DNA from 3 places in the Aminobacter sp. LjRoot7 genome. Region 3 is predicted to be linked to each of the others. Evidence: predicted binding sites of a transcription regulator. Region 3 holds the regulator's gene; each other region holds the start of a gene.
What was found. The regulator PhoB, encoded in region 3, activates phosphate uptake and scavenging genes when phosphate is short. The targets are predictions, from matches to a motif close to TGTCATNNANCTGTCAT.
Positions count from the first base shown of each region.

Region 1: the regulator PhoB is predicted to act here: its motif matches at 1,247-1,263, upstream of ACSQ3E_RS12725 (bifunctional 2',3'-cyclic-nucleotide 2'-phosphodiesterase/3'-nucleotidase).
Region 2: the regulator PhoB is predicted to act here: its motif matches at 1,672-1,688, upstream of phnC (phosphonate ABC transporter ATP-binding protein).

Region 1 is NZ_CAXUPX020000003.1:642,434-645,707, forward strand. Features, by position in the region: gene ACSQ3E_RS12725 (bifunctional 2',3'-cyclic-nucleotide 2'-phosphodiesterase/3'-nucleotidase) at 1-1,154, opposite strand, end outside; gene ACSQ3E_RS12730 (Lrp/AsnC family transcriptional regulator) at 1,326-1,799, opposite strand; gene ald (alanine dehydrogenase) at 1,954-3,069, shown strand.
Region 2 is NZ_CAXUPX020000001.1:836,032-839,305, forward strand. Features, by position in the region: gene ACSQ3E_RS04095 (GFA family protein) at 104-517, opposite strand; gene ACSQ3E_RS04100 (winged helix-turn-helix transcriptional regulator) at 746-1,084, shown strand; gene ACSQ3E_RS04105 (GFA family protein) at 1,144-1,488, opposite strand; gene phnC (phosphonate ABC transporter ATP-binding protein) at 1,773-2,615, shown strand; gene phnD (phosphonate ABC transporter substrate-binding protein) at 2,708-3,274, shown strand, end outside.
Region 3 is NZ_CAXUPX020000014.1:84,108-87,381, forward strand. Features, by position in the region: gene ACSQ3E_RS27910 (ROK family protein) at 198-1,439, shown strand; gene phoB (phosphate regulon transcriptional regulator PhoB) at 1,470-2,159, opposite strand; gene phoU (phosphate signaling complex protein PhoU) at 2,258-2,962, opposite strand; gene pstB (phosphate ABC transporter ATP-binding protein PstB) at 3,001-3,274, opposite strand, start outside.

The sequences.
Region 1 (3,274 bases), on a different contig from region 3:
GATGTCTTGCCGACGGGCGTGCGCACGTATGCGAGTGTCGCTTCGTGCTCTTCCTTGGCTGCAGCCTCGACAGCAGCCTTGCTTTCAACAGTCGGCACCACCTTCTTGTCGACGCGCTTAGAGATCGGCCGCGCCTCGCTGGTCGAACTGACAACCTTCCAGCTCTTGCCGTCGCGCTCGAGCAACAGGTCGATCAGGCCGAGATGCGAGCCCCAGAAGCCACCCATTACGCCCGGCTTGCCGTTAATCGTGCCCTTGGCGTTGTCCAGGCCTTCGACCTTGTCGAATTTCGGCCCGGGGAAGTCGAGATGGCTATGGCCGGTGACGATCGCATCGATGCCCTTGACGCCGGCAAGCAGGATGGAGGCGTTTTCGAGGTTTTCAGCAGCCTGCGGCGTGCCCATGCCGGAGTGCGAGAGTGCGATGACGATGTCGGCGCCCTGCTCGCGGATCTCAGGCACCCAGGCCTGCGCCGCCTTGACGATGTCGCGGGTCATCGCCTTGCCATGGAGATGGCGCGAATCCCAGGTCATCACCTGAGGCGGCACGAAGCCGATCAAGCCAATGCGGATCGGATGCTCGGCGCCCGAGCCATCCTTCACCTTCCTGTCGAGGATCACATAAGGCTTGAGGAACAGCTCGTCCTTGGTCGCGTCGGCGGCCAGTTCGCCCTTTGTCAGGTTGGAGCAGACGACCGGGAAGTTCGCGCCGGCCAGAACCTTGAACATGTAGTCGAGGCCGTAGTTGAACTCGTGATTGCCCAGCGTCGAGCAATCATAGCCCAGCGTGTTCATTGCCTTGATGATCGGATGGACGTCGCCCTCCTTCATGCCGCGCTGATAGGCCATGTAGTCGCCCATCGGATTGCCCTGCAGGAAGTCACCATTGTCGACCAGGATCGAGTTGGTTGCTTCAGTGCGGATGGCATCGATGATCGAGGCGGTGCGGGCGACACCCATCGTGTCGTTCGGCTTGTCGGCATAGTAGTCATAGGGAAACACGTGGACGTGCAGGTCGGTGGTTTCCATGATGCGAAGATGCGCCTGGTTGGCCTGGGCGCGCGCCGAAAAGGGGTGGAGCATTACCAGTGCACCCGCTGCAGCCGATCCCGCCAGGAAAGAACGGCGAGAAACAGGTTGATTCACGTTGGACATTTTCATTCTCCAGGAAATGAACTGACAGTATTTAGCCGGCGTCCCAAAGATCAAATGTCGCGCCAAAATTCACGCGAGTCCAGCCGACTCGCATGACAGCCTCGCGACATCGCGTGGGGAATGGATTGGGCCAGCGCTATGCTGCCTGTTTCAGCCTGCTTTGTTCCTGGGTCAGAGCAGATCCGGCCTAATCCCCATCACGGTGCGATCGACAATCTCGCGCAGGGCGAAGGACGAATTGATCTTGGTGACATGCGGCATCGCCGACAACCATTCCTTGTGGATGCGCTCGTAGTCGGGCAGATCGCGGGCAGCGATGCGCAGGATGTAGTCGTATTCACCCGACATCAGGTGGCAGGACAGGATGTTGGGGCAGCGCTTTACCGCGACCTCGAAATCCGAAAGCGTCTTCTCGAACTGCCCAGACAGCGAGATGTGCACGATCACTGTCATTTGGTGGCCGAGCGCGACATTCGAAAGCCGGGCATGGTAGCCGCTGATGATCCCCGACTTCTCCAGATTGTCGAGGCGGCGCGAGCAGGCCGACTGCGACAGCCCGATCTTTTCGGCCAATGCCGCGTTGGGCATCCGCCCATCCTTCTGAAGCGCGTCCAGAATGGCGATATCGATCCTGTCTAACGGCATTCTTCGAATTTCCTTCGATAATACAGAGGATGTACGCAAAAATTATCGAACAACCCATGGTAGCGCAACCGTTTTCGCAAACATATTCGGAACGATTCGTGATTGACTTCGTCATCGGGAGAGAAGGCCAAAATGGCTGCGGAGGAGCAGGAAGATGCGCGTAGGTTGTCCCAAGGAAATCAAGAATCATGAGTACCGTGTCGGGCTGACGCCCGGTTCGGTTCGCGAATATGTCGCCCACGGCCACGAGGTCCTGGTCGAAGCCGGCGCAGGCTCAGGCATCGGCGCCGACGACAATGCCTATCGCGCGGCAGGAGCCCAGATCGCCAAGACCGCCGAGGAGGTGTTCACCCGCTCCGACATGATCGTGAAGGTCAAGGAGCCGCAGCCCAAGGAATGGGCACAACTGCGCGACGGCCAGATCCTCTATACATATCTGCATCTTGCGCCCGATCCGGAACAGACCAAGGGCCTGCTTGGCTCGGGTGTCACCGCGGTCGCCTATGAAACAGTGACCGACGACCGCGGCGGCCTGCCGCTGCTGGCACCGATGTCCGAGGTTGCCGGTCGCCTGGCGATCCAGGCGGGTGCGACGGCGCTGCAGAAGGCCTATGGCGGCCGTGGTGTGCTGCTCGGCGGCGTGCCGGGCGTGCTGCCAGGCAAGGTCGCGGTTATCGGCGGCGGCGTCGTCGGCCTGCATGCGGCGCGCATGGCGGCCGGTCTCGGTGCCGACGTCAGCATCATCGACCGCTCGATCCCGCGTCTGCGCCAGCTCGACGATCTGTTCGCCGGCCGCGTCCACACGCGCTACTCGACGGTAGAGGCGCTCGAGGAAGAATGCTTCTCGGCCGATCTCATCATCGGCGCCGTGCTCATTCCGGGCGCTGCCGCGCCCAAGCTGGTCAGCCGTGAAATGCTGTCGGGCATGAAGAAGGGTGCGGTGCTCGTCGATGTCGCCATCGACCAGGGAGGCTGCTTCGAGACCTCGCACGCCACCACCCACGCCGACCCGACCTACGAGGTCGACGGCATCATCCACTATTGCGTCGCCAACATGCCGGGTGCCGTGCCAGTCACCTCGGCGCATGCGCTCAACAACGCCACGCTGCACTACGGCCTGGCGCTCGCCGATCGCGGCCTCAAGGCACTTGCCGACGAGCCGCACCTGCGCAACGGCCTCAACGTCCATCGCGGCCGGATCACCAATCGCGCGGTTGCCGAAGCGCTCGGTTACGAGATGACGGAAGCGAAGTCGGCACTGGCTGCCTGATTCTCTTCTGAGTTGCGATCAAGCGCCCGCCGCAGCGATGCGGCGGGCATTTTTTTGCCCGTTGATCCCTCGTCTGCGCTGCTGTCGAAAAAATACTACCAAAAATAGTTTGTACTTCGGCACGGATTTGACCGCCCGTGACATGTTAGCTGCATCAAACGCAACGCAAGCGTGCCATGACTGCTTGGGGTCGCAACACAGGGCG
Region 2 (3,274 bases), on a different contig from region 3:
TGCCGAGGCGCTTTGCGGCTACGCCGGTCAAACACAGGATGCGATCGAGTGCAGTGCCCTCTGCCGAGGGGGTGGCATCACGCGACCTTTGGCGATCCGCTTTTCAGGGGGTAACCGCTTCGCTAACGCCTTCCAGACAGAGCCATTTATGCTTGCTGTTCGGCCAGTGGAGCATGACCGGCGCCGGGAACTCCTGATCCTCCAGACAGCCGACCGAGACCGACAGTGCGGCCGTCAGCGCTTCTGCCCGCATGAAGACGACCGACCCGCAGGTGACGCAGAATGTCTGCTCCAACCATTGTCCAGACGAGCCGGCTCGCCGCCAGGATCTGGTTTCCCCTTCCTGGCTGACGACGGCGGCATCGGCATAGATGGCCCGATAGGAAAACGCAGCACCGGTGCATCGCTGGCACTCGGTGCAGCTACAGGCATAGACGCGTCGCGGCTCTCCAGCGAGGACGAGTTTCACGCTCCGGCATGAGCAGGTCGCAGTACGCCTCGTCTCGCCGTCATACATTCGGGTCGCCCCGGTCGAGCAGAGTTCGAACAATGGACGAGCCCATGCGGCCCGCGCCGAGCACGCAGACATTTGATTTCACGATGATTTCTCCGACAAGCGAATGCCCCTCGCAACGAGGGGCGGGTTTATGTTTGGCGCGCGCTTGGTCCGAACATATGTACTGTCACCGCGTTGAGAAGTACGCACCTTGAAGTAAGCTACTGATATCATGACAGGAGTTGCCAGATGAGGCGCAAGGAACCGGACAGTTGCGGTTTTGCCGCCGCGATGCAGGCCATCGGCGGCAAGTGGAAAACCTCGTTGCTGTGGGAATTGCACCTGCGGCCGCACCGCTTTGCTGAACTGCGTCGGCAACTGCCCGGCATCAGCGAGAAGGTGCTGACGCAGCAATTGCGGCAGATGGAGGCCGACGGGCTGATCAGCCGGCGCGCCTATGACGAGGTGCCGCCGCGCGTCGAATACTCCATCACGCCGCTCGGCTTGAGCCTGAACGACGCCGTGACCGCGATGTCGGCATGGGGCAAGCAGCACGAGAGCTGGAAAGATCAGCGCCAAGCGGCCTGACGCGGCCAAGCAGTGCACCTGCCAACGCTAGATCTCCGGGTGATTCTCCGCCGAGGCGTTCAGCGGCTGCGGCCGTCGAACGGGATGCGCTTGAGCGTCGTCAGATCGATCTCTTCAATGCAGCGTACATTGATCGCCGCCGTCTTCTCTCCACTCGGGCTGACACCCATGCCGAACGGCGCGCAGCCGCAGTTCGGGCAGAACATGTGGTCGATGACATGCTTGTTGAACTTGTAGGTCGCAAGCCGCTCCGGCGGCGTGGTGACGGTCAACTTGTCGCGCGGCACGAACCACAGCAGGTAGCCCTTGCGGCTGCAATGCGAGCAGTTGCATTCGATCGCACTTGCCGGCTCGCCCTCGACCTCGAACGAGACATTTCCGCAGTGGCAGCTTCCCTTGGCCATGAGCCATCTCCTCCTCGTGATTGACTTGCGCGCAAGGCTTAGCGCCCGTCCCATGGCCTGACAATCGCCACCGTCAAACGACCGCAACAGCAGCTCGCGCGACGCCGAATTGCGAGATGGGATTCCCGAAAAGAGTGAAATTCGCCCTGAAAAGCGGCGTTTTTCGCGCTCCGGCCTGTGCATCGTAACAAAACTGACATGGTCCCGACATTGCAGCTTCACGTCCCGGGTCTAGGCCCATCGCAGACAAGGGCGAAAAAGCCCGACGGGACAGGGAAGCCAAGATGCTCGAAATCCGCAACGTGACGCGCCGCTTCGGCAAGAATGTCGCCGTCAACGGCGTCAACCTCCAGATCCAGCAAGGCCAGATGGTCGGCATCATCGGCCGCTCCGGCGCCGGCAAGTCGACCCTGCTCAAGACCATCAACCGCCTGATCGACCCGAGCCAGGGCTCGATCGTCTTCGACGGCACCGAAGTGTCGTCGCTGCGTGGCACCCAGCTACGCCGATGGCAGCGCGACTGCGCCATGATCTTCCAGCAGTTCAACCTCGTGCCGCGCCTCGACGTGCTGACCAACGTCCTGCTCGGCCGCCTCAACCACCGTTCGACAGCGCTCAACCTGCTTTCGATCTTTTCGCGTGAAGAGCGCATCCGGGCGATCGCCGCGCTCGAGCGCCTCGACATCGCCCGCACCGCGCTCCAGCCGGCAGGTACGCTGTCGGGCGGCCAGCAGCAGCGCGTCGCCATCGCCCGTGCGCTGATGCAGGAGCCGAAGCTGATCCTCGCCGACGAGCCGATCGCCTCGCTCGACCCGCTCAACGCCAAGGTGGTGATGGACGCGCTGCGCGACATCAACCTGCGCGAAGGCATCACCGTCATCACCAACTTGCACACGCTCGACACCGCCCGCACCTACTGCAACCGTATCATCGGCATGCAGGGCGGCGCGGTCGTGTTCGACGGCGCGCCTGAAGACCTCACCATAGAGGCCGTCCGCCTCGTCTACGGTGCCGACGCCGACGGCACCGAGATTTCCGAAGCCATCACCTCGACCAGCATCCGCCCGGTCAAGGTCAGGGTTCCCGTATCCGCCGCACCCCTCGAACCGGCCTACGCCCCGGTCTGAGACTGCCCGCGTTCGTCTCGCCCGCGTCAAGGGCCAGCAATCAGCAACCCGCAATGACCCGGCATGCCGCCGGGCCGAACTGGAGACATGTCATGTTCAAGAAAGCACTTCTGGGTGCCGCTTCGCTCGCCGTGCTGGCGATCGGTTCGGCCAATGCTGCCGACCTCAAGGAATTCCGCATCGGCCTGATCGGCGGCGAGAACGAAGCCGACCGCCTGCGCAACTTCCAGTGCCTCGTCGACCAGCTGCCCAAGGCCATCGGCGTCGAGAAGGTGTCGCTGTTCCCGGCCGCCGACTATGACGGCACCATCCAGGGCCTGCTCGGCGGCACGCTCGATTACGCCGAGCTCGGCGCTTCGGGCTATGCCAAGATCTACCTGCAGAACAAGGACGCCGTCGAGCCGATCCTGACCACCGTCCAGACCGACGGCGCCACCGGCTACTATTCGATCATGGTCGCCAAGAAGGATTCGGGCATCACCAAGCTCGAAGACCTCAAGGGCAAGAAGCTCGGCTTCGCCGATCCGGACTCGACCTCGGGCTACCTGATCCCCGTCACCTCGCTGCCCAAGGACCTCGGCGGCACCGCCGTGAAGGACTATTTCGCCGAGACCGGCTTCGGCGGCGGCCATGAGAACCTCGTCCTCGAAGTGCTCAAG
Region 3 (3,274 bases):
AAGCTCTTTTTTTCGAGCCTCGAAAAAATACTGACTCAATGCCCGGCCAGTGTCAACATGGTTTCGCGCGCGCTCCGTATTTTTTTCGGAGCCCGAAATAAATAGAGACAATTGGCGCAGGCTCTGTCACAATCACTTGGCGCGTAAGGGACTGCCGCTTAAGAAGGGCAGCGCTTCGCCGGGAGGAAGACGAGCACATGTCGGTCGGCATACGTCACGACGATCTGAGACGGCGCAACCGCGCCATGGTTATATCCGCTGTTCGCCGTGCCAGCCAGCCGTCGCGCACCGAAATCGCCGCCACCACCGGCCTCAGCCATTCGACGATCTCGACGATTTCCTCCGATCTCATTTCAGAAGGCATCCTCGCCGAAGCCAAGGTCAGCGAGCCGGTTTCGATGAAGCGCGGCCGGCCGCAGGTCGGGCTGACGCTCGAACCCAATGCCGCGTCGATCGTTGCCGTCGTGCTCTCGCTCAACAGCCTGTCCGCCGCCGTCATCGACTATGCCGGCAACACGGTCGTCGAGGAAACGAAGCGGCTGGTGACCCAGAAGATGACCGCCGAGGCGCTGATTGACGAGTGCGTCGCCATGGTCCGGCGGCTGATCGACGATGCTGCTGCCTCCGGCGGGACCGTGCTGCGCATCGCCATGGCCGTCCAGGGCATCACCGATGCCGCTTCGCGCAAGCTGTTGTGGTCGCCGATCACCCAGCACGACGACCTGCCTTTCGCCGACCGGTTCGAGCAGGAATTCGGCGTCCCGGTTTCGGTCGAAAACGACTGCAACATGATCGCCGAGGCTCTGCGCTGGCGCGATCCGGTGCGCTATCGCGACGATTTCATCGCCATCCTGTTGTCGCACGGCATCGGCATGGGCCTGGTCATCAAGGGCGAGTTGTTCACCGGCACGCAATCCTCGGGCGCCGAGTTCGGCCACATGGTCCACCGGCCCGACGGAGCGCTCTGCCGCTGCGGCCGCCGCGGCTGCATCGAGGCCTATGCCGGCAACTACGCCATCTGGCGCAACGCCAGAATTGGCGACGAGAACGCCGAACCGCTGGCCGACCTGTCCGACGACGACATCAGGTCGATTGCCGATGCCGCCCGCGACCATGACGGCCCCGAGCGCGAAGCCTTCCGCAGGGCCGGCGAGGCGATCGGCTTCGGTTTAGGCTCGATGTTCGCCCTGTTCGACCCTGCCCCCCTCGCCTTCGTCGGCGTCGGTGCAACAGCCTTCGACATCATGGAGCCGCATGTGCGCGCTGCCATCGCCAAGACAGCAGGCGGGCTGCATTCCAAGGCGATCTCGTTCGACACCGAACCCAACGAGGTTCCGCTCAAGCGCGAGGGCGCGATGATGCGCGCCCTGCTCACCGTCGATCAGGAAATCTTTGCCGCAGGCACGGCACCTCGCCGCGCCGATGCCGATGTCGCCTAGAGCCAGATCCCGAAAGGGACAGAAGCCCGGCTAGTCCTCGCGGATGGCGTAACCGGCGCCGCGGATGGTGCGGATCACGTCGGGCATGCGGCCATTGTTGACCGCCTTGCGCAAGCGTCCGACATGGACGTCGACGGTGCGTTCGTCGATGTAGATCGTCTCGCCCCAGACATTGTCGAGCAGCTGGCTGCGCGAGAACACCCGGCCCGGATGCCGCATCATGAATTCGAGCAGGCGGAATTCGGTCGGCCCGAGCTTGATCTCGCTCTTCTTGCGGTAGACCCGGTGCGACTCGCGGTCGAGCATGATGTCGCCGACCTTGAGCACTGACGACAGCACCTCGGGCTTGGCCCGGCGCAGCAGCGCCTTGACGCGCGCCATGAACTCCGGCGTCGAGAACGGCTTGACCAGATAGTCGTCGGCGCCCGTCGAAAGCCCGCGCACCCGGTCGCTCTCTTCGCCGCGCGCGGTCAGCATGATGATCGGCAGGCGTTCGGTGTCCGGGCGCATCCTGAGCCGGCGGCACAGTTCGATACCTGACAACGCAGGCACCATCCAGTCGAGCACCAGAAGGTCGGGCACGTTTTCCTGGAGCCGGATTTCGGCCTCGTCGCCACGCGTGACGACTTCGACCTGGTAGCCTTCGGATTCGAGATTGTAACGAAGCAGCACGCCCAGCGGCTCTTCGTCTTCGACGACCATGACCTTGGGAGCGATCATCGGCTATACCTTGTCCTTGCGCATGGCCGCTTCTGGACCATGCGCTGATTTAACCTATGCAGCGCCCCCGCGCCAAACGCATGCGGTTGCGGAAGTGCTCAGGCCGGAACCGTCGTCGTGGTCTCGTCGACCTTTGGCCGATTCAGCGGCAGCTGCGTACCTGTCACGACGAAATAGGCGTTCTCGGCGATGTTGGTGACGTGGTCGCCGATGCGCTCGAGGTTCTTGGCACAGAACAGCAGATGCGTGCAGGCCGTGATGTTGCGCGGATCTTCCATCATGTAGGTCAGGAGCTCGCGGAACACGGCGGTGTACTGGATGTCGATCTTCTGGTCGTCGGCGCGCAGGTTCTTCAGGCCTTCGGCCTGGCGTGCGACATAAAGATCAACGACGCCGCGAACCTGGCCGAGCACCAGCTGCGCCATCGCGTCGATCGAATGCGAGAGGTTGCGCGGGGTCGGCGACTGGCCAACGGCGCCAACACGCTTGGCGATGTTCTTGGCGAGGTCGCCGATGCGCTCGAGATCGCCCGCCATGCGGATGGCGCCGACGACGGCGCGCAGGTCCTGCGCCATCGGCTGGCGCTTGGCGATCAGTGTGATCGCGGAATTGTCGAGATCGCGCTGCTTGGCATCCATGATCGTGTCATCAGCCACGACGTTCTGCGCCAGCGCCTGGTCAGATGACAAAAGCGCGCGGATGGCGCCAGCCACCATCGCGCCGGCGAGATCGCCCATGTCGCGGATGAGCTGGTCGACGTGCTGGAGTTCTTCGTCGAAGGACCGGACTGTATGTTCGCCCATGATTTCTTCCTCGTATCGTGTGCCGCGACGAAACCCACTCAGCCGAAGCGGCCGGTGATGTAGTCCTGCGTCCGCTTGTCGTCGGGGTTGGTGAACATCTTGTCGGTCGGGCCTTCCTCGACGAGATAGCCGAGGTGGAACATCGCCGTGCGCTGCGACACGCGTGCCGCCTGCTGCATCGAGTGCGTGACGATGACGATCGTGTAGTTCTCGCGCAGTTCGTCGATCAGCTCTTCGACCTTGGCGGTAGCGATCGGATCGAGCGCCGAGCACGGCTCGTCCATCAGGATCACCTCGGGCGAAACCGCGATA